Regions from separate parts of the Telluria sp. ZB4P37 genome, predicted to be linked through region 4. Evidence: predicted binding sites of a transcription regulator. Region 4 holds the regulator's gene; each other region holds the start of a gene.

Region 1 (5,707 bases), on a different contig from region 4:
AGAACGTGGCGGTAGGCGGCATGGCCGTGCTCAACGCCGCCGACCCGGTGGTGGCCGCGATGGCCGAGAACACCCATGGCGACGTCACCTTCTTCGCGCTCGACGTGAATAACCCCTTGATGTCGATGCACCGCGCCCAGGGCCGCCGCGTCGTCTTCGTCGAAGACGGCCAGCTGGTCGCGGCGCAGGGCAAGGTCGAGCACCGCGTGCCGCTCGCCGACGTGCCGATCACCCGCGGCGGCGCGGTCGGCTTCCAGGTCGAGAACGTGATGGCCTCGGTGGCTGCCGCCTGGGCCGTGGGCATCTCGTGGGACGCGATCCGCGCCGGCCTGCGCACCTTTGTCGGCGAAAGCGACAATGCGCCGGGCCGCTTCAACGTGTTCGACTACCGCAGCGCGACCCTCATCGCCGACTACGGCCACAACCCGGACGCGATCGCGGCCCTGGTCAACGCGGTCGAAGCGATGCCGGCGAAACGTCGCTCGGTGGTGATCAGCGGCGCGGGCGATCGCCGCGACCAGGACATCACCCAGCAGACCGAAATCCTCGGCCGCGCTTTCGACGACGTGCTGCTCTACCAGGACCAGTGCCAGCGTGGCCGCGCCGACGGCGAAGTGCTCGCCTTGCTGCGCCAGGGTCTGGACGGCGCCACGCGCACCACCCACGTCGAGGAAATCAACGGCGAATTCGTGGCTATCGACCGCGCCTTGTCGCGCCTGGAACCGGGCGACCTGTGCCTGATCCTGATCGACCAGGTCGACGAAGCGCTGGCGCATATCGCGCGCCGGGTGGCCGAAGGCTGATGTCTTCTACAGCGCCGGCCCTGCCGGCGATGGGCTTGCCTACCCTGCTGCGGGCGCTGTTCAAGCGCCCGCAGTCGCGTCCAGACGCGGTGATGCCGGAACTCGTCACCGAGTATCGGCTCGACCGGCTTCCTGTTCAGGACATCGACCGCTACCGCACGGCCTTCGGTTTCATGGAGGGGCATGTCCCCGTCACCTGGTGGTACCTGGTCGCGCAGCGCGCGCACCTGGCGACGATGCTGGATCCGCGCTTTCCATTCCGGATCGCGGGCATGGTGCATATGGAGAATGCGCTTACCGAGCATGGCCGGGGCGAACCGGGGCAAGCGCTGCTGGTGCGTACCACGCTGCGCCTGCTACCGCCGTCCAGTAGCGGCGCCCTGCGCTGCGTGCTGGAGACCGTCGGCAGTGCGAACGACGCCTTGGTGTTCTCCTGCACCAGCACCTATTTAATCAAGCGCGGAACACGGCGCGACGGTAAGCCGGCGCAGGAAGCGGCGGCATCGCTTGGCGCGATCGTGACGCAATGGACGCTCGACGCCGCAGCAGGCCGCCGCTATGCGCGCCTGTCCGGCGACTGGAACCCGATTCACCTGTATGGCTGGAGCGCACGCCTGATGGGCATGCGCGCGCCGATCATCCACGGGATGCACACGCTTGCCGCAAGCTGCGCCGCCCTGGAAAAGCAATCGGGACGCCATGCCATGTCGATCGCCTGCCGCTTCCGCGCACCCGTTGCGCTGGGAATGACCGTCGCACTGCGGGCGGAAATGGAATCAGGCGATTTCGTGGTCGAAGGCGGCAGCATGCCGGCGGTGACGGGACGTTGCACGCTGGCGTGATGCCAGCGACACGATCAAGCCTGCTTGCGCAGGCGGCGTGCCGCCCCCAGCCCGAGCAGGCCGGCGCCGAAGATCAGCAGGCTGGCCGGCTCCGGCAGGTCCGTACCCGGCGAGGCCAGCTTCTCGGTAAACAGCAGGCGCGAGGAATACACCTCGAACGGATCGTAGCGCTTGGTATCCTCGAAATACAGCTGCCACTGGCCGAACATGTCCATCCCGTCGAACAAGGAAAGCGACTCGACCGGGCGGAAGGATCCCGCCGCCACGCGCCGGCCGAGGGCAGCGCCCTCATCGTCGAAGGTCACCGTGACGCGGCCGATGCCGCCGGTGTCGCCCTGGTCGTAGGTGTTTTCATTGACCAGGCGGACAACGCGGCCATCCGGGCCGACGAGGCGGATGACGATTTCGTTCTCGAAGGGCTTGTTATCGCTCAGGCAGGCTTGCCCGTTCGTGCTCAGGTAGGGGTTGTCGCACTTGGAGAAGGCGATGACGACATCCAGGTCCTTGACCAGACCGTGCGTCGTGACATCGAAACCGACATAGCCGGACGAGGCATCGAAGGCGCGGTAATCGGTGTCGACAGCGATGACGCCTGCGCTGGCCCAGCCCGCAGCGAGCGCGAGGGCTGCAGATCCCATCAGTTTTGTGCAAAATGCTTTCATGGTCTTCCCTAATTTTCCTCAAGTACAAGCAAGTTTCGCACCAGCAATAGAACATCCTTTGATTTCAATCGGTTAAAAGAAACGACACACCCACAAAACCGGTGGATGTAAAGTTTTTCGACACGCTGGATGTCCCAGCCGGCACAGCAGTACAACAAACCAGACCAGGGCCCGGCCGACTTGTCCCTTTTGCAGCAAGCGACGGGCCGATCGCGGTAAAATGACAGGTTCTGGCTTTCCACCCCGCCCTGCCGCACGACCATCGAAGAAATGACCACCGTTCCAGCTGAAATCAACGCCGCCGCCCTCAAGAACAGCACCGCGGAAAAGCTCACACCGATGATGCAGCAGTACATGCGCATCAAAGCCGATTACCCGACTATGCTGGTGTTCTACCGCATGGGGGATTTCTACGAGCTGTTCCTCGAAGACGCCGAGAAGGCCTCGCGCGTCCTCGGCATCACGCTCACGGCGCGCGGTTCCATGAACGGCAGTCCGATCAAGATGGCGGGCGTGCCCTTCCACTCGCTCGATGGCTACCTCGCCAAGCTGGTCAAGCTGGGCGAATCCTGCGCGATCTGCGAGCAGATCGGCGACCCGGCGTTAGCCAAAGGACCGGTCGAACGCAAGGTGGTGCGGGTGGTCACCCCGGGCACCCTGACCGACAGCGATCTGCTGCCCGAAAAAGCCGACCGCCCGCTGCTGGCACTGTGCATGCACAGCCAGCGCAAGACGGTCACGGTCGGCATGGCCTGGCTGTCGCTTGCCAGCGGCAACCTGCGCCTGATGGAATTCTCGGGCGAGGCGCGTGCGGTCGAAGCGCGTCTCGCGCACGAACTCGAACGCATCGCGCCGGCCGAGATCCTGCGCGCGGACTGCGCCGACCTGTTCGAATCCGAGCCGGTCGCGCATACCCAGCGCATGCCCGAATGGCATTTCGATGTACTAAAGGGTCACCAGTCGCTGCTCGACCAGCTCGGCGTCGCCACCCTCACCGGCTTTGGCGCCGACGGCCTGGGCGCGGCCTTTGGTGCGGCCGGCGCGCTGCTGCGCTATGCGCAGTCGACGCAGGGGCGCGGCCTGCAGCACGTGAACAGCCTGGCCTGCGAACTCGAAAACGAATACATCGGCCTGGACGCGGCCACGCGCCGCAACCTGGAACTGACCGAGACCATCCGCGGCCAGGAAGCGCCGACCCTGTTCTCGCTGCTGGACGGCTGCCGCACCGCGATGGGCTCACGCCTGCTGCGCCACTGGCTGCACCATGCCAAGCGCAATCAGCGGGTGGCGCGCTCGCGCCATGAGGCGATCGAGGCGCTGGCCCAGGCCGACGCTACTGGTTCGCTCTCGAGCACGCTGGCCAAGGTGCCGGACATCGAACGCATCACCACGCGCATCGCCCTGCTGTCGGCGCGTCCGCGCGACCTGTCCTGCCTGCGCGACGGCCTGAAACAACTGCCGGCCCTGCGCGAGCAGGTGGCGCGCTGCTTCATTCCGGGCGATACCTGCCTGCTGCGCGAGGTCCACGATTTGCTGGCCACGCCGGAAGCCTGCCTCGATTTGCTGGCGCGCGCGGTGATGGAAGAGCCGAGCACGATGGTGCGTGACGGCGGCGTGTTCGCGCGCGGCTTCGATGCCGAACTCGACGAGCTGCGCGCGCTGTCCGAGAACGCCGGCCAGTTCCTGGTCGACCTGGAAACGCGCGAGCGCGCCCGCACCGGCATCAGCAACCTGCGCGTCGAATACAACCGCGTGCACGGCTTCTATATCGAAGTCACCAACGGCCAGACCGACAAGGTGCCGGACGACTACCGCCGCCGCCAGACCCTGAAGAACGCCGAGCGCTACATCACGCCGGAACTCAAGGCTTTTGAAGACAAAGCGCTGTCGGCGCAAGACCGCGCGCTGGCGCGCGAGAAGATGCTGTACGACCAGCTCTTGGCGGACCTCGCGCCCTTCATCGGCTGCCTGCAGTCGATCGCCAATGGCCTGGCGCAGCTCGATACCCTGGTGGCGCTGACGTCTCACGCGGTGCGCAACAACTGGTGCGCGCCGCAGTTGGTCGACGAGCCTTGCCTTACCATCGTCGAAGGCCGCCATCCGGTGGTGGAAAACCAGATCGAGCGCTTCATTGCCAACGATTGCCGCTTGTCGAACGACCGTCGCCTGCTCCTGATCACCGGCCCGAACATGGGCGGTAAATCGACCTTCATGCGCCAGGTGGCCCTGATCACGCTGCTCGCCTATGTCGGCAGCTATGTGCCGGCCACGAGTGCCACGATCGGCCCGATCGATCGCATCTTCACCCGCATCGGCGCCAGCGACGACTTGGCCAATGGACGCTCGACCTTCATGGTCGAGATGACCGAGTCGGCCGCGATCCTCAACGGCGCCACCGAGCAGTCGCTGGTGCTGATGGACGAAGTCGGTCGCGGCACCTCGACCTTTGACGGCCTGGCGCTGGCCTGGGCGATCGCGCGCCACCTGATCGACAGCAGCCGCAGCTTTACGCTGTTCGCGACCCACTATTTCGAGCTGACCCAGCTGCCAGAAACCCATCCGAGCGCGGTCAACGTGCACCTGTCGGCGGTCGAGCACAAGGACAATATCGTGTTCCTGCACGCGGTGCAGGACGGCCCGGCCTCGCAAAGCTACGGCCTGCAGGTGGCGCAGCTGGCAGGGGTTCCGCCGGCGGTGATCAAGGCCGCGCGCAAGCACCTGGCGCGCCTCGAATCGCAGGCGCTCGACGCGACGCCGCAGCTCGACCTGTTCGCCATCGGCAGCAAAGCGCCGCACGAGCCGGAAGACCTGCCTGCCGCGCATGCGGCGCCGGACGACGAGCTACAGAAGGCCCTGGCCGCGATCGACCCGGACGCGCTCACGCCGCGCGAAGCGCTCGAACGGCTCTATGAGCTGAAACGGCTGGCCGCCTGATGCCGGCGCGCCGTCCCCTCCTCTTCGCCGTCCTGCTCGCGGCCGCGCTGGCGACGGCGCCGGCCATGTCGGCTGGTACCCGCGACAAGAAGAAAGAGAAGGAAAAGGACGAGCAGGCGCACCATTTCGTCGTGGTCGGGCACCGCGCGGCCGACGGCGGCGAAGCCGCGCTGAAGGACGTGCTGACGGATGCGAAGAACGAAGACCTGGCCTTCCTGGTCGTCACCGGCATCAAGGGTGCGCAAGAGGGCTGCGGCGACCGCGTGCTGCAGAAGCGCCGCGACTGGTTCGACCACGCCAGCCGGCCTGTCATCGTCTCGCTCACCGGCAGCGACTGGACCGGCTGCCGCAATTCGGCTGGCCGCACCAATGCCATCGAACGCCTGAACCGCTTGCGCGAACTGTTCTACGGCGAGCCGGAATCGCTCGGCAAGGAAAAACTGCCGCTCACGCGCCTGTCGAGCAG
Region 2 (5,707 bases), on a different contig from region 4:
GGCCGGGATGCCGGGAAGATCCGCGCGCGCTGGCAGGCGCAGGGCGATTGCGGCGTGGCCGGGGGCAACACCTTGCAGCGCAGCGGCAGCTGCCGCGCGCTGCGCTTCCGGGTGCCGGCGACCACCGACAAGGTCAGCGGCTATCCCGGTTCCTTCCCGGTTGGCCGGGCGATCTATGCCCACATGTCCAACTATGCGGTGGGCACGCAGTGTGGTCCTGTGCGCTACCGCTACGCCTCGACCGGCAGCATCCGCACGGCCCGGACCCAGTTCGAGGGCGAGGCGCCCGGCGATGCCGATGCGCCGGCCCTGCTATTCCCGACTCGCCAGGCTTTCGACGGCGAGGATGCCGATTATTTCGATCCGGCCTTGAGTGCGGCGGCGGTGGCCCAGATCCGCGGCGTGGCCGCCGGCACCGCGGCTTACCTGCAGGCGGCGATGCCGAAAACCGCGTTCCGGCGCCCGATTCTGGCTGCGAGCCTGGCGCGCGAGCCGGGCGGGCCGAACATCGGCGGCAGCGCCGGCGAGGTCTTGCAGCTCACGCTGTTCAACTGGCCGGACGCGCCCGCACCGCAATACCAGCGCCAGATGAACAAGCTGGTGGCGCACGAGATGAGCCACCGTTTCCAGCTGCGCGACGCGGTCGACGTGTATCCCGACGCGCGCCTGATCCACGAAGGCGGCGCCGAATTCCTGCGCTGGTCGGTGTCGCTGCGCCAGGGCTGGCTCACGCCGCGGCAGGCCGCGGACGAGCTCGACGACGCGCTGGCCTCCTGCATGCTTGGTACGGGAGGGCGCCGCTGGCGCGCGGTGCCGCAGCAGGAGATCGCCACCGAGCGCTTGGAATACAGTTGCGGCTTGCCGGCTTACGCGTACGCGCTGGCGGCGCGCCAGGGCAAGGGATCGCCCTATGCGCGGATCGAGGCGTTCTACGGCCGCCTTGGCAGCGGCGGCAGGCCGGACTTCGCGCAGGCGCTGGAATGCGGCGCGCTTGCCTGTACCCCGCGCGTGCTGCCGGCCATCCTCGATGGGCAGGGCCCGATGCGCGAAGCCTGGGTCGCGGCGCTGATTGCTACCGGCCTGGCCACGCCGCGCGCGCCCAGCCAGTCGCAGACCGATGCCATGGTGCTGCAGGCACTGACCGAGTTGATCAAGGAGGATTGCGGCGGCCAGCGCAGCATGACGCCTACCCCGAACAGCGTGCTGGTCGACAGCCTGGCGAGCTGCCTGCGCCTGCGCGCCGACGTCGAGGTGCTGCGGGTGGAGGGGCTGCCGGTGTTTGGCGGTGCGCAGGCGCTGCCGGCCATGGTGCATGCCTGCCGCAGCCGGCAGGCGGTGACGCTGGGGCTGGGCAATGGGGCGACGCTGGACCTGGCTTGCCGTACGCCTTACCAGGTTACGGAGCGCATGGTTGCGGCCGATATCGGCAAGATCATGGAAGCGCTGGCGCGCGGGGAATAGGGAAACTGGCGCCGGGGCGGCTGGCCGCGCCCGGCGTGATCGGCAGGCTTATGCCGACGGCTGTTGCTTGCGGCGCGATGCGGCGAGGCCCGCCAGTCCGGCGCCCAGCAGCAACAGCGAAGCCGGCTCAGGCACGTCGGCGGCAGGCACGCCCACTTGCGATACCTGCGACAGGGTGCCGTCGGTCGCGCTCATGGTCAGGCGCCATGCGCCGAAGTTCTCGGTGCCGACGTAGGTATCGAAAGGACGGTTGCGCTCGAAGCCCTGCAAGGCTTCGTTTTCGAAATAGGTGCCCTGGCCAATGGTGACCATGTAGGTGCCGGCCTGGCTGAAGGTCCAGCGCTGCGCCGCGTCGAGGCGGTTGGTCGAGCCATCGCCGAAGGTGCTGCTGGAATCGTCCGCGTAGAACAGGTTCTTGCCGGCGGCATCGAATACCATCAAATAGCTGTCGAAGGCGGTGATCAAGCCATCGCCGTTCAGGTCCTTGTCCGATTCCCACGCCAGCGAATCGAAGAATACCTGGGTGCCCGCGGTGACGCTGAACATGATGCGCGAAATCTTGAGGTCGTCGGCCATGCCGTCGCCATCGCCATCGAAATTGGAAATCTGCCCGTTGATGACGGCCGCACCAGCGACCGACGAGGCGGCCATGCCAGCCGCTAAAAACAGTCCTGCAAGAATCTTGCGCATTTCAGCCTTAGAATGGTTCAAATAATCGATTTGAAGCAAGAACCATGCCCAAACTTAAATGTTGAAAGCAATCAATGACTTATGGAAAATTTTTACCGGTAGAATTTCTCTGTGTAAAGAAGCTCGACAGATCACCTCACCGTCCCGCAGCGGAAATTGTCCACGAAGCGTGTTCAAAGCACTTCGAATGGGGCCAATTCGCTACGGAACGTGTTTGATCTTCGCAGCCGCAGCTAGTTGATGCTGCCGCTCGGCGGCAACATGGTTTCAACAGGAATGTTGCTGGCGAACAGTTGGGCGCAGTCCACTTTGTCGAAGGAGTAGTGCTTGCCGCAGAAATCGCAGTTGATGCCCAGTTCGCCCAGGTCGGCGATCGCGGCGTCCACTTCCGGCTGGCCCAGCATCTTGAGCATGTTGCCGACCTTCTCGCGGGTGCAGCTGCAGTGGAACTGCGGGTGCTGCGGCTCGAAGACGCGGATGGTCTCTTCCCAGAACAGGCGCTTGAGCAGGATTTCGATGCCGGTGCTGAGCAGCTCTTCGCGTTTCAGGGTCTGGCCCAGCATGACGGCACGGTTCCAGGTTTCCAGGTCTTCGGCTTCGGAGGCCTGCTTTTGCTGGTCGTCCTTGCCGCTGTGGCGCGGCAGCTTTTGCAGCAGCAGGCCGCGCGAGACCTTGTCGTCGGCCGCCAGCCACAGGCGCGTGTCCAGCTGTTCGGAACGCAGCATGTAGTTTTCGATGACGGTCGCCATGTCCTCCCCGTCGAGCGGCACCACGCCCTGGTAGGGCTGCTGGCCCGGCATCTTGTCGACCGGGTCGAGCGTCATCACGAAGCGGCCCTTGCCATTGACATTGAACATCGAGGCCAGGGTGGCGTCGTCCGCAATCTCGGCGTCCGGCGCCAGTTTGGCGGTGGCGCGGATGCGCAGCTCGGCGTCGCATTCGACCACGAGCAGGCGCACCGGCCCATCGCCGTGGATCTGCATCACGATCGCGCCATTGAACTTGAGGTTGGCCGAGAGCAGGGCGCTGGCCGCCACCATCTCGCCCAGCACCGTGCGCACGGCCTTCGGGTAGGCGTGGCGGGCCTGCACCTCGCGCCAGGTGTCGGAAATCTCGATCAGCTCGCCGCGGACGGCAGCGTTATCGAAGATGAATTTTTGCAGGGTGTCGCGAGGGTCAGTCATAGCGTCAGTCGTCATTCTCTTATCCGATTTTCTTGAGCTGCGCCTTGAACAGCTGGCCGCGCGCCACATAGCTCGCGGCGCTGGCCTGCAGGCGCAGCAGGTCTTCTTCCGTCAGGGTGCGTACCACCTTGGCTGGGGAGCCGAGGATCAGCGAGTGGTCGGGAAATTCCTTCCCCTCGGTGACCAGGGCGCCGGCGCCGACCAGGCAGCCCTTGCCGATCCGGGCGCCATTGAGGATCACGGCCTGGATGCCGATCAGCGAACCGTCGCCGACCGTGCAGCCATGCAGCATGGCCTGGTGGCCAACCGTCACGTTCTTGCCCAGGGTAAGCGGGAAGCCCATGTCGGTATGCATCACCGTGCCTTCCTGCACGTTGCTGTTTTCGCCGATGGTGATGCGTTCGTTGTCGCCGCGCAGCGTTGCGCCGTACCACACCGAGGCATTGGCCTCGAGCGTGACCTTGCCGATCAGGGTAGCCGAATCCGCCACGAAGGCCGATGCGTCGATCTCGGGCGCAATCTCGCCCAGCTGGTAAATCGCCATGGATGTGCTCGCGGAGGGTTGAAATGCCGCTATTGTAAACCTTGCGCCCGCCATCGTCCGGTCGAGGGCAAATGGGGCCGGGCAACACGAAATCAAGCGTGGCGGTATAATGCGAACGGTCGTACTTTTTTGCCGCACTTACCGTTTCGAGGTCCCATGCAACCCTCCCGTTCCGAATTCCTCACCGTGCGCGGCCTGCGCACCCATGTCCGCCACTGGGGCCGCGAAGGTGCACCCAAGATCTTCATGCAGCACGGCTGGATGGACGTCGCCGCCTCGTTCCAGTTCGTGGTCGATTGCCTGAAAGGGGACTGGCAAGTGATCGCTTTCGACTGGCGCGGTTTCGGGCTGAGCGAGCGCTCGCACGCCGATACCTACTGGTTCCCCGACTACCTGGCCGATCTGGAGGCGGTGCTCGACCACTATGCGCCGGATCAAGCGATCAACCTGGTCGGCCACAGCATGGGCGGGAACGTCGCCAGCCTGTACGCGGGCGTGCGTCCGCAGCGCATCGCCCGGCTGGTCAACCTGGAGGGCTTCGGCCTGCCCGAGACGCGCCCTTCCCAGGCGCCGGGACGCTTCGCCAAATGGCTCGACGAACTGCGCGAGAAACCGGACATGCGCGGCTATCCCAGCCTGGAAGCGGTCGCGGCCCGGCTGCGGAAGACCAATCCGCGCCTGGCCGTTGAGCGCGCGGCTTTCCTGGCCGGGCACTGGTCGGCGCTCGACCTTGATGGCCAATGGCGCATCCTGGGTGACCCGGCGCACAAGATGACCGGCCCGCTGCTCTACCACGCCGACGAAGTGCTGGCTTGCTGGACCCAGATCACCGCGCCCGTGCTGTGGGTCGAGGCGGAAGACACCGACATGTGGCGGTGGATGGGGCCGAAGGACCAGGCGCGTGCGGAGGTCGACCGCCGCCGCCGCCACCTCAAGCAGGTCACGGCGCGGATGGTGCCGGGGGCGGGGCATATGCTGCACCATGACCAGCCGGAGCTGCTGGCGGGGATGATCGAGGCGTTTTTGACTGGGGATGAGGTTCCGGGCTGATCGTGCAAATGAGGTTCCGCCTTCGCGGGAACGACGGTTTAAGACCAACACAATAAACACGTCATTCTTGCGCAGGCGGGAATCCAATTCCGTTGCCTACCACGAACGTTGTAAGCACCCCTCAGCACCATATCGATAATTGCTCTGCGGAAACCACTGTGCTACAGTCGCTTTCCAAACGGCCACCCGTCGCCGTCGAGACCGACCCACAGGACACACATGCAAGTTCGAGCCGCCCTCGCGCTCACCGGCGCCCTGCTACTGGCGGGCTGCGCCATGCCTTACAGCCCGGCCCCGGTAGCCACCAATTTCAAGAGCACCCAGCAGGCCAAGCTGCAGGCAGCCGGGCACTGGGGCGTGATCGCGCGCCACATGGCCGGCCAGCTTGCGCCTTCGCTCAAGGCCAACGTGCGCCGTCCGCTCTACGTGTCGTCCCAGCAGTCGTCCGCATTCGCGCAGGGCGTCAGCGCGCATCTGGTCACGGCCCTGGTCAATGACGGCTATATGGTGGTGAAGGTGCCGGATGCGAACACGCTGCGGATCGAGCTCGATACCCAGGTGGTGGCTTTCTCGCCCGACCGCCCGCAGTACAAGTTTGCCGGCGAGCGCACCGCGCTGGTGGCGAGCATGTGGGTGCTGACAGGGATCGACCACACCATCGAATGGCTGGCCACGGCCGCCATCGCCGGCCAGGACGCGTATTCGTGGTTTCGCTCCCAGTTCGCCACGGGCGCCACGCCCAGGACCGAAATCATCGTCAACCTGTCGCTGGCCGACG
Region 3 (5,707 bases), 120 kb from region 4:
GTCGTAGCGGCCGTCCGCCACGTCCTTCAGGAACAGCTCGATCTCTTCGTTGGGAATCACGTAGCCGATGTTCTGCGCACCGGCCGCCATCGAGAAGGCCAGGCCGATCATCTTGTCGCCGGCGATCACCGGGCCGCCGCTGTTGCCCGGGTTGATCGGTGCGTCGATCTGGATGCGCAGCCCCGAGCTGAACGAACCGTAGCCGACGAATTCCACGCGCGAGACGATGCCGCGGGTGGTCGAGAGCGAATTGCCGCCCACCGGATAGCCATAAGCGAACACCGCTTCGCGCACGTCCGGCAGCACCGCCGCGCGCGGCACCGCCGGGCGCTTGTCGAAGAAGGAGGCGTCGTCGAGTTCCAGCACCGCCAGGTCCAGGCCGCGCGCCAGGGCGATGACCCTGGCCGATACCTTGTCGCCCGACTGGCTGGCCTGCACCTCGACCTGGCTGGCGTAGCCGACCACGTGGGCATTGGTCAGGATGCGCCTGCCTTCGATGATGACGCCGGAGCCGGTCACGTCGACCGGGGACTGCTTGGCCCACGGCTTGTATGGGTCCGGGCGGCGCACGGTGGCGAAGATCTTGACGACCGAGTTCTCGACGGACGGCAGGGCAGGTGCGGTCGTGGCGGACGGGGTCGCGGTGGCCGGCGAGGGCGGGGTCGCAGGCGTCGGGGCAGGAGGCGGGGTGGTGTCCTGTGCGTGGACGAAGCCTGCCATGGCGAATGCCACGGCGGCGGCGAGGCGGACGATCTTCATAAATTCCTTCAGTGGCTCAATCGGGTCGATCTGGATGGGTACAAGCCGCCAGAATATACACGCTCGCCGCGGAAGGAAACACACGAATTTACACAGTTGGGGAGCCCAGGGCCCCCCAACCGGACTGCCGGCTGATTACTGCTTGACGAACTTGAGCGTCATGCGGTCGCTCTCGCCGATCGCCATGTACTTCTCGCGGTCCTTGTCCTTGTTGGCCAGCACCGGCGGCAGGGTCCAGACGCCTTTTTCGTGGTCGGCGGTGTCCTTCGGATTGGCATTGACTTCCGATTTGCCGGCCAGCTTGAAGCCGGCGCTCTCCACCGTCTTGATCACCCAGGCTTCGTGCACATAGCCGCTCGACGCCTTGGCGTCCTGCGTCATCTTGGCCGGCAGGCGGTGGTCGACGATGCCCAGCACGCCGCCCGGTTTCAGGACCTTGTGGATTTCCTTGAAGGTGGTCTTCAGGGCGTCTTCACCATTGCCGACCCAGTTGTGCAGGTTGCGGAAGGTGAGCACCATGTCGACGCTGTTCGGCGCTGCGATCTGGTAGCGGGTCGGCGGCTCGAAGATCGATGGCGCGACCTTGCCGTAGAGCGCCGGGTTCGAGTCGAGCTTCTTCTTGAAGGCCATGCCGTAGCGCTTCTCCGGTGCGATCTCTTCGCCCGCGCCGATCAGCTTGCCCTTGTCACGCAGGTAGGGCGCGAGGATCTCGGTGTACCAGCCGCCCGAAGGCGTCAGCTCGACCACCGTCATGGTCGGCTTGATGCCGAAGAAGGTGAGGGTCTCGTAGGGATGACGGGCGCTGTCGCGCGCCTTGTTGGCCGCGCTGCGGTGTTCGCCCGCGATGGCCGCTTTCAGTGCGTCGTCCGCGTGGGCCGCGCCGGCCAGGCCGGTGGCCAGCATCGCTGCCAGGATCAGTCGTTTCATCGGTTCGGGGTCTCCAGAAGTTGTTGTGCGCGGCCGGGCGGAACGCCGCCGCCGCGCTGATGATCCGGCAGCCCGCACCGGCAGTCAAGCGTTCCCTGTATATGCATATCCAACTCCTGCGCTTGTCCCGTTGTTGTCCGGAAATTGTCCGCAGCGGACACGGCGGACAGCCGCGCGGACACCTCGCTGGACAGTGCGCGGCATCGAAAATCATGCATTTAGCGAAGGCTTTGATATGGCACAACAATTGCCTATTCAAATCCTCATGTTACTGCTAATGTTGCCAAGTTTTTCGTCGCAATCATTGCCTGGTAAAGAAAATTGCCAGCGCCGTACATACAAGAGCGGACCGTGAAGCCGGCGGGACCGCTGTCCAGAAACAGGTAGATTTCAGGAGACACGATGGAACGCCGTACTTTTCTAAACTTCAGCAGCCTGGCACTCGCCACGACCATGGTTCCGTTCAGCCGCGCGATCGCTGCTGAAGAGCTATTGAGCAGCATGCCGACCGCCGCCAGGAAGGCGCTCGCCAACGTCGCGCTGAACGCCGCCACCAAAGCCGGCGCCAGCTACGCAGACGTGCGCATCGGCCGCTACCTGAACCAGTTCATCACCACCCGCGACCTGAACGTCGAGAACGTGGCCAACACCGAGTCGGCCGGCATCGGCGTGCGCGTGATCGCGGGCGGCGCCTACGGCTTCGCCGCCACCTCCGACATGAGCAGCGACGGCATCGCCAACGCGGCGCGCCAGGCAGTGGCGATCGCCAAGGCCAATGCCAAGCTGCAGTCCGAACCGGTGCGTCTTGCACCAGTCAAGGGCGTCGGCGAGGTGTCGTGGGCCACGCCGATCAAGAAGGACTGGCGCACGGTGCCGATCAAGGAAAAGGCCGACCTGCTGATCGCCGCCAACAAGGCCGGCATGGACGGCGGCGCGACCTTCATGAATTCGATGCTGTTCCAAGTGAACCAGCAGAAGTATTTCGCTTCCACCGACGGCTCTTACATCGAGCAGGACGTCCACCGCCTGTGGGCGCCGTTCCAGGCCACTGCCGTGGATAAAACCACCGGCAAATTCCGTTCGCGCTCGGGTCTCGGCGCGCCGGTCGGCATGGGCTACGAGTACCTGGATGCGCGTCCCGAACACAAGATCAAGGCTGCCGGCGGCGTCGCCACCCTGTACACCGGGTCGTATGACCTGATCGAAGACGCGAAGGCGGCCGGCCGCGACGCCAAGATGAAGCTGACCGCCAAGTCGGTCACGCCGGGCAAGTACGACCTGATGCTCTCGCCTGAACACCTGTGGCTGACCATCCACGAAAACGTCGGCCACCCGACGGAACTGGACCGCGTGCTCGGCTACGAAGCCAACTACGCCGGCACCAGCTTCGCCACGCTCGACAAATGGGAAACCAAGAAATTCAAGTACGGCAACCCGATGGTCAATCTGTATGCAGACAAGGTCACCCCGGGCTCGCTCGGCGCCGTCGGCTATGACGACGAAGGCGTCAAGACCAGGAAGTGGGACATCATCAAGGACGGCATCCTGGTCAACTACCAGGCCACCCGCGACCAGGCCCACATCATCGGCGAAAAGGAATCGCACGGCTGCTCGTACGCCGACAGCTGGAACTCGGTGCAGTTCCAGCGTATGCCGAACGTCTCGCTGGCGGCCGGCAAGAAGAAGCTGACCCCGGACGAGATGGTCAAGGACATCAAGAAGGGCATCTACATCGTCGGCGACGGCTCGTTCTCGATCGACCAGCAGCGCTACAACTTCCAGTTCGGCGGCCAGCTGTTCTACGAAATCAAGGACGGCAAGATCGGCCCGATGCTCGAGGACGTCGCCTACCAGGCCAACACCCAGGAATTCTGGAATGCCTGCAGCGCGATCTGCGACGAGCGTGACTGGCGCATGGGCGGCTCCTTCTTCGACGGCAAAGGACAACCGCCGCAGATCAGCATCGTTTCCCACGGTTCGAGCACGACCCGTTTCAATGGGATCAACGTGATCAACACCGCACGCAAGATCGGCTGAGGCGAGGACCATTCATGAGCATCCTGACCCAGGAACAAACCAAGCGCATTTCGGATCGCGTGATGTCGCTCTCGAAGGCGGACGAGTGCATCGTCAGCATCGAGGGCAGCCGCATCGGCAACATCCGCTTCGCACGCAATGCCGTCTCCACCGCCGGCCAGGCCGACGACACGCAGCTGCAGGTGCAGGTCGCCTTCGGCAAGCGCCAGGGCACCGCCACCATCAACGAGTTCGACGACAAGTCGCTGGAGCGCGCCGTACGGCGTGCCGAAGACCTGGCGCGCCTGGCGCCGGAGAACCCGGAATTCATGCCGGCGCTTGCCAAGACCGGCTACAAAACCTCCGACACGTTTGTCCAGCGTACCGCCGACATCGACCCGGAATACCGCGCCCAGGCCGCCGCCTATGCAATGGAAGCCTGCCGCAAGAAGGGCCTGGTCGCCGCCGGCTTCTTCACCGACCGCGCCAGTTTTGAGAGCGTGGCCAACTCGAACGGCGTGTTCGGCCACCAGGCCGCGACCTCGCTCGACTTCACCTGCACCGTGCGCACCGAAGACGGCCGCGGCTCGGGCTGGGTCAAGCGCTCGGCGCGCGATGTCGCGAAATTTGACCCGCGCGAAGCGGCCGACGTCGCCATCGAAAAGGCGCTGCGTTCGGTGGACGCCAGGGCGCTCGAGCCGGGCCGCTACACCGTCGTGATGGAGCCGGCCGCCACGAGTGACCTGATCAGCGCCATGCTGGGCGGCTTCAATGCGCGCCTGGCCGACGAGGGCCGCAGCTTCCTGTCGAAGCAGGGCGGCGCCAACCGCCTGGGCGACAAGCTGTTCGACCAGCAGGTCAACATCTGGACCGACCCATGGGACAAGGACGTGCCGGTGCTCCCGTGGGACAACGGCATGCTGCCGCGTGAGCGCATGCAGCTGGTGAAGGATGGCCGCATCAATGCGCTCAACTATTCGCGGTTCTGGGGCCAGAAGAAGAACCAGCGCGCGATCGGCAGCGCCGGCAACATCATCATGGCCGGCACCGACAAGACCACCGCCGACCTGATCGCCAGCACCAAGAAGGGCGTGCTGGTCACCCGTACCTGGTACATCCGCATGGTGGACCCGCAGTCGGTGCTGCTGACCGGCTTGACCCGCGACGGCACCTTCTACATCGAGAACGGCAAGATCAAGCATCCGATCAAGAACTTCCGCTTCAACGAGAGCCCGGTGACGATGCTGAACAATATCGAGGAGATCGGCAAGCCGGTCGTGATCGGTGGCGACGAGGCGAATTACTCGATGCTGATCCCGTCGATGAAGATCCGCGACTTTAACTTTACGTCGCTGTCGGACGCTGTTTAATAAGTCAACCCTGGCCCGCTGCCTTAAAACCGTCGTTCCCGCGAAGGCGGGAACCCAATTTCGCAGTGCGGTGGTCGCGCACGCAAAATTGGATCCCCGCCTGCGCGGGGATGACGGAGCGGCGGCTTGCACACGGGTTAAACGCTAACTGAAAGACATCATGGAACGCCGCAAATTCCTCCACATCGGCGCCGGCACTGCCGGGGCCATGCTCATCCCGGTCTTTGGCAATGCCATCGCCGCCGATGAGCTCATGAACCCGATGGCGGCCAGCGTCAAGAAAGTCCTGGCCGACACCGCATTGAACGCCGCCACCAAGGCCGGCGCGTCCTACTGCGACGTGCGCATCGGGCGCTACCTGAACCAGTTCATCATCACGCGCGACCTGAACGTCGAGAACATCAGCAATACCGAATCGAGCGGCGTCGGCGTGCGCGTGATCGCCAATGGCGCCTACGGTTTCGCCTCGACCAATGACATGAGCCCGGACGGCATTGCCAACGCAGCGCGCCAGGCCGTGGCGATTGCCAGGGCCAACGCCAAGCTGCAAACCGAGCCGGTACGCCTGGCGCCTGTCAAGGGCGTGGGCGAAGTGGCCTGGGCCACGCCGCTCAAGAAAGACTGGCGCGGCATTC
Region 4 (5,707 bases):
TTTGCCGTGGCCGTGCCCTCGGGCCACCCGGAAGTGCAGCACCGCGCACATTACGTCACCAGGAACGCTGGCGGCCGCGGCGCCGTGCGCGAAGTCTGCGACCTGGTCATGCGGGCCCAGGGCACCTACGAACAGGCGCTCGCGCCTTACTTTGCCTAAGCCGTCGCACGAGCAGACATGGTCAACTACAAGCGCACCGCCCACCGCTGGAGACTGCTGAGCGTCATGATCATCGGTGTCTTCCTCGCCTTCGGCAGTTTCTGGCTGGTGCAGGTGATGGACAGCGACGATGGCGATGCGCGCCTGGGCGGGCCGATGAACGAGCCCGATTACATCGTCGAGAATTTCTCGTTCGTGCGGATGACCGAAGAGGGCAAGCCGAGCTACGTCGTGTCGGGCAAGCGCCTGGCGCACCAGCCGCAGGGCGACGTCTCCGAAGTAGAGCAGCCGGTGGTGCAGGGCATGACGCCCGGCCGCCCGCGCACCAACGTCGTGGCCAACCGCGGCCGCATCTACCACGAAGAACACCGCGTCGACCTGCTCGGCAAGGTCGACATCCAGCGTCCGGCCACGCCGACCAGCGAAGCGCTGCGCGTGCGCACCGAGGCGCTGACCGTGCTGCCCGACGAAGAGATCATGAAGACCGACAAGCCGATCGAGATGCAGCTCGGCGCCTCCACCATCCGTGGCACCGGCATGGTCGCGAACAACGCGACCCAGAAACTGCACCTGGCCAGCCGCGGCCAGATCGTCTATCCGCCACGCGCGCAACGCTAGCGCGCACGTCATCACAGGACAAGCACCATGAAAAAAATCATTCTTGCCGCCCTTCTTGGCCTGGCCTCCCTCGGCGCCTTTGCCGAGCGCGCCGATTCGCTCAAGCAGGCCGTGATCAACTTCGACACCCTGGACGTCGACGAGGTCACGCAAACCCGCATCCTGACCGGCAACGTCGTGCTCACGCGCGGCACCCTGGTGCTCAAGTCCGACCGCGCCCAGGTCAAGGAAACGCCGGAAGGCTATATGAGCGTGACGCTCACCGCAGCGCCGGGCAAGCTGGCCACCTTCCGCCAGAAGCGCGACGGCGGTCCGGACCTGTGGGTCGAAGGCCAGGCCCAGCGCATCGAATACGACGAGCGCGCCGAGCTGGTCAAGCTGTTCACCGCGGCCGAAGTGCGCGAGCTCGAAAGCGGGCGCATGACCAATGAAATCAAGGGTCCGTTCATTTCCTACGACAACCGCAAGGAAGTCGCCCAGGTGCGCAACGACGCCAGCGGCCAGAGCAAGATCGGCGGCGGGCGCGGCACCCTGATCATCGCCCCGCGCCGCCCTGCAACCGCAGAAGGCGGCAAGCAATGACGGCAGCCTTGGCAACCGTGCGCGAAGGCTGCAGCACCCTGATCGTCAAGGGCCTGCAAAAGAGCTATGGCAAGCGGCTGGTGGTGCGCGACGTCTCGCTGCAGGTGGAATGCGGCGAAGTGGTTGGTTTGCTGGGCCCGAACGGCGCCGGCAAGACCACCTCGTTCTACATGATCGTCGGCCTGGTGCCGTCGGACGCCGGTTCGATCGACATCAACGGCACCGACATCTCGAGCCTGCCGATTCATCGCCGCGCGGTGCTCGGCCTGTCCTACCTGCCGCAGGAAGCCTCGGTGTTCCGCAAGCTCACGGTGGAAGAGAACATCCGCGCCGTGCTCGAACTGCAGCGCACCGACGAAGGCAAGGCCATGTCGAAGGACGAGATCAACGAGCGCCTCGATACCCTGCTGGCCGAACTGCAGATCGAGAAGCTGCGCGAGAACCCGGCGCTGTCGCTGTCGGGCGGCGAGCGCCGCCGCGTGGAGATCGCGCGCGCGCTGGCGACCAACCCGCGCTTCGTGCTGCTCGACGAACCGTTTGCCGGCGTGGACCCGATCGCGGTCATCGAGATCCAGCGCATCGTACGCTTCCTGAAGGAGCGCAACATCGGCGTCCTGATCACGGACCATAACGTGCGCGAGACGCTCGGCATCTGCGATCGCGCCTACATCATCAACCAGGGGGCGGTGCTGGCCTCGGGCCGTCCGGACGACATCATCGCCGACGAGTCGGTGCGCCGCGTCTACCTCGGCGAACACTTCCGCATGTGACCATGAAACAGTCCCTGCAACTCCGCACTTCGCAGCACCTGGCGCTCACGCCGCAGCTGCAGCAGTCGATCCGGCTCCTGCAGTTGTCCACGCTCGAACTGCACCAGGAGCTCGAGCAGATACTGACCGATAACCCGCTGCTCGAACGCCTTGACGATCCGCTCGACCACTCGGTGCGCCTGCTGGCTGACGGCGCCATCAACAGCGCACCCGCCAGCGGCGAAGCCCCGGCCACGCAGCCGGCACAGGAAGCCGGCGAAGGCGAGGGCGCCAAGCCGGAGGGCGAAGGTATCGAGGACGGCAATGATCGCGACCGGGGCGAACCGGATGGCGACTGGGGCGGCGAGGGCGGCGGCGCGCGCAGCGGCGACGACGAAGACGGCCGCCCGCAGCTGGAAGCCTGCAGCGTATCCCTGCGCGAGCACCTGGCCGAACAGGTCCGCACCACCGGCTGCAGCGTGCGCGACCGCGCGCTGGCCGAACTCGTGATCGATGCGCTCGACGACAACGGCTATCTGGAGGAGCCGCTGGACGACATCCACGCGCGCCTGCCCGCCGAACTCGAGATCGAGATGGACGAGCTGCGCTGTGCGCTGGCACTGGTGCAGAGCCTGGACCCGGTCGGCTGCGGTGCACGCAGCGCGGCCGAATGCCTGGCGCTGCAGATCCGCCGCATGCCGGGCGTGCCGATGGTCACGCGGCGCCTTGCGTTGAAGATCGTCGAAGGCTACCTGAGCTGGTTCGCCCAGCGCGAATACGCCAAGCTCAAGAAGGCGTTGGACTGCGACGACGAAGACCTGCGCGAAGTGCAGGCCGTGGTCCGCCAGTGCAATCCACATCCCGGCGCGACCTTTGCGTCTGCTACCTCCGACTACGTGGTGCCGGACGTGATCGTGCGCCGCGCCAAGGGCGGCTGGTCGGTGGTGCTGAACCCGGACGTGATGCCGAAACTGCGCGTGAATTCGCTCTACGCCAACCTGCTCAAGCAGGGGAAAAGCGAAAGCCAGATGGGCGCGCAGCTGCAGGAAGCCAAGTGGCTGATCAAGAATATGCGCCAGCGTTTCGATACGATCTTGCGTGTGGCCGAGGCAATTGTAGAGCGCCAGCGCAACTTTTTCAGCCATGGCGCGGTTGCCATGCGCCCGCTTGTGCTGCGCGAGATTGCTGATACACTAGGCCTACACGAGAGTACGATTTCCCGTGTAACCACGCAGAAATACATGTTGACCCCCCACGGCATGTTTGAACTGAAATATTTCTTCGGAAGCCACGTCGCCACCGAAGCGGGGGGAGAAGCATCTTCCACGGCGATCCGCGCGCTCATTGCGCAATTGACAGGAGCAGAAGACCCAAAGAACCCTCTATCCGACAGCAAGATCGCGGAAATGCTCGGGGAACAAGGTATGGTCATTGCGCGCCGGACGGTTGCCAAATACCGCGAAGCCCTCAAGATCCCTCCCGTCAGCCTCCGCAAGTCTCTGTAACTGCACTGCCCACACCTATCTTGTGGCGCGGGCAGCGCGACATTTTAAAGGAGTGTGTATGAACCTCACAATCAGTGGTCATCATCTTGAAGTGACTCCCGCAATTCGTGAATACGTTCAGAATAAGCTCGAGCGCATTAACCGTCATTTCGATCACGTGATCGACACCCACGTGTTCCTCGCCATCGACAACCTCACCGAAAAAGAAAAACGGCAGAAAGCCGAGATCAACCTGCAAGTATCAGGAAAAATTTTGCATGTGGCCAGTGCCGCGCAAGACCTGTACGCGGCGATCGACATGCTGATGGACAGGCTGGACCGCCAGGTCATCAAGCACAAGTCCATGCTGCAAAATCATAATCACGTGGCGCACAAACGCCTGCCGGATCTCGGCGAAGCCGCCGCTGCGTAAATACGCGCGGCAGCAATGACAGCAAGGGCGTCTGAGGGGACGCCCTTTTTGCATCTACAGTGCTTCGCATGCGCGCGACTGTTCTGTAAAATGCATGTTTTTTCGATCACAGCACATTCCATGACCGACACCGTCCTGACCCGCGTCGCCAACCGCACCGGCGTCATTACGCTCGACCGGCCAAAAGCCCTGAATTCCTTGTCGCTCGATATGGTGCGCGCGCTCACCGCGATCCTGCGCGACTGGCAGAACGATGCCGGCATCGACGCGGTCGTGATCACCAGCTCGAGCGAAAAGGCCTTGTGCGCGGGTGGCGACATCCGTTTCTTCCATGAAATGGGCCATGTCGGGCCGACTGGCGGCAGCGCGCTGCTGGAAGATTTCTTCACCGAAGAATACGCGCTGAACCACCTGATCCATTTCTACCCGAAGCCGTATATCGCGCTGATGGATGGCGTGGTGATGGGTGGCGGCATGGGCATTGCCCAGGGCGGTCCCGGTTGCGGCCTGCGCATCGTCACCGAGCGCAGCAAGGTCGCCATGCCCGAGGTGAATATCGGCCTGTTCCCCGATGTCGGCGGCAGCCATTTCCTGTCGCACGCGCCGGGCCAGTTGGGCCAGTACCTGGGCCTCACCGGTTTGACGATCGGCCCGGCCGACGCGATGTACGTGGGCCTGGCGGACCTGTTCGTGCCGGGCGAGAAGATGGGTGAGTTGATGGCGCTGGTGGAAGCTACGCCGGGTGCTGGTTTGCCTGCAGCGATCCGTGCGTTTGCCGCGCCGTTTGCGCGGGCCGCAGGCAGCAGTGAACTGCAGGCCCGGCGCGCCGTGATCGACGCCCACTTCGGCGCCGCCTCTGTGGCCGCCATCATGGCATCGCTGGCGCGCGACGAGAACCCGTTCGCGCAAAAAGCCCTCAAGGCCATGCGCCAGCGCTCGCCCCTGATGATGTGCGTCACGCGCGAACTCCTGCAGCGCGGCGCCTCGCTGGACGTGGCCGATTGCCTGCGCATGGAACGCTCGCTGGTGCGCCACAACTTCGAACACGGCGAAGTGCTGGAAGGCGTGCGCGCGCTGGTGATCGACAAGGACAACCTGCCGAAGTGGAATCCGGCGACGCTGGAGGAAGTGACGCCAGCGATGGTGGCGAAATTCTTCGAGCCGGTCTGGCCCGATTACGCACACCCCTTGCGTCACCTGTAGCAATACGCACGGTTGATCCGGCTTGCACGTCGATGCCGGCGCGTCAGTACGATGCGGCTTTGGTTGCACAAGGGCCTGCACTGTCAAAGCGCAGGCCCTTGCGCCTTATTCGGGCATGCCGAACATAATGGCACCCGACAGTGCCGAGACGCTCGGAACGCCGACCAGGACAATCGAGGTACCAGGCAGGCTGATGAGTAGATCGTTGCCGGTGTCAGTGACATACTTCGCGATGAACGCATCGACATTCATCGGCGTCGAGAAGAAGTCTGCAAAAAACAGTTTGTCTCCCTCGGCGGCTTTGAAATCCAGAAGGCGGTCATTGCCGTTCTGAGGATCGAATATGAACTTGTCAGCCCCAGCACCACCAGTGAGGATGTCATTGCCCTTGCCGCCCATGATGACATCCCCTTCGGTGCCACCGTCGAGCGTGTCATTGCCGCTGTCACCGTAAAGGTAGTCGATGCCTGCGCCGCCTG

What was found. The regulator sigma-54, encoded in region 4, starts transcription at its own class of promoters, with help from an activator protein. The targets are predictions, from matches to a motif close to TGGCANGNAANCTGCTTT.
Region 1: a site for sigma-54 is predicted at 2,333-2,350, ahead of AC56K1_RS12385 (PEP-CTERM sorting domain-containing protein). Genes of this name have one in related genera too.
Region 2: a site for sigma-54 is predicted at 2,184-2,201, ahead of AC56K1_RS12290 (DVUA0089 family protein). Genes of this name have one in related genera too.
Region 3: a site for sigma-54 is predicted at 1,923-1,940, ahead of AC56K1_RS14270 (TldD/PmbA family protein). Genes of this name have one in related genera too.

The regions. Positions count from the first base shown of each region.
Region 1 is NZ_JCASID010000006.1:86,095-91,801, reverse strand. Features, by position in the region: gene cphA (cyanophycin synthetase) at 1-803, shown strand, start outside; gene AC56K1_RS12390 (MaoC family dehydratase) at 803-1,645, shown strand; gene AC56K1_RS12385 (PEP-CTERM sorting domain-containing protein) at 1,660-2,307, opposite strand; gene mutS (DNA mismatch repair protein MutS) at 2,578-5,241, shown strand; gene AC56K1_RS12375 (hypothetical protein) at 5,241-5,707, shown strand, end outside.
Region 2 is NZ_JCASID010000006.1:69,818-75,524, forward strand. Features, by position in the region: gene AC56K1_RS12285 (hypothetical protein) at 1-1,461, shown strand, start outside; gene AC56K1_RS12290 (DVUA0089 family protein) at 1,510-2,151, opposite strand; gene hslO (Hsp33 family molecular chaperone HslO) at 2,385-3,335, opposite strand; gene AC56K1_RS12300 (gamma carbonic anhydrase family protein) at 3,355-3,879, opposite strand; gene AC56K1_RS12305 (alpha/beta fold hydrolase) at 4,036-4,929, shown strand; gene AC56K1_RS12310 (hypothetical protein) at 5,149-5,707, shown strand, end outside.
Region 3 is NZ_JCASID010000008.1:89,743-95,449, forward strand. Features, by position in the region: gene AC56K1_RS14260 (S1C family serine protease) at 1-759, opposite strand, end outside; gene AC56K1_RS14265 (class I SAM-dependent methyltransferase) at 895-1,686, opposite strand; gene AC56K1_RS14270 (TldD/PmbA family protein) at 2,089-3,723, shown strand; gene AC56K1_RS14275 (TldD/PmbA family protein) at 3,738-5,072, shown strand; gene AC56K1_RS14280 (TldD/PmbA family protein) at 5,233-5,707, shown strand, end outside.
Region 4 is NZ_JCASID010000008.1:206,177-211,883, forward strand. Features, by position in the region: gene AC56K1_RS14825 (KdsC family phosphatase) at 1-159, shown strand, start outside; gene lptC (LPS export ABC transporter periplasmic protein LptC) at 178-777, shown strand; gene lptA (lipopolysaccharide transport periplasmic protein LptA) at 805-1,359, shown strand; gene lptB (LPS export ABC transporter ATP-binding protein) at 1,356-2,129, shown strand; gene AC56K1_RS14845 (RNA polymerase factor sigma-54) at 2,132-3,613, shown strand; gene hpf (ribosome hibernation-promoting factor, HPF/YfiA family) at 3,672-4,025, shown strand; gene AC56K1_RS14855 (enoyl-CoA hydratase/isomerase family protein) at 4,146-5,228, shown strand; partial or broken gene AC56K1_RS14860 (Ig-like domain-containing protein) at 5,334-5,707, opposite strand, start outside.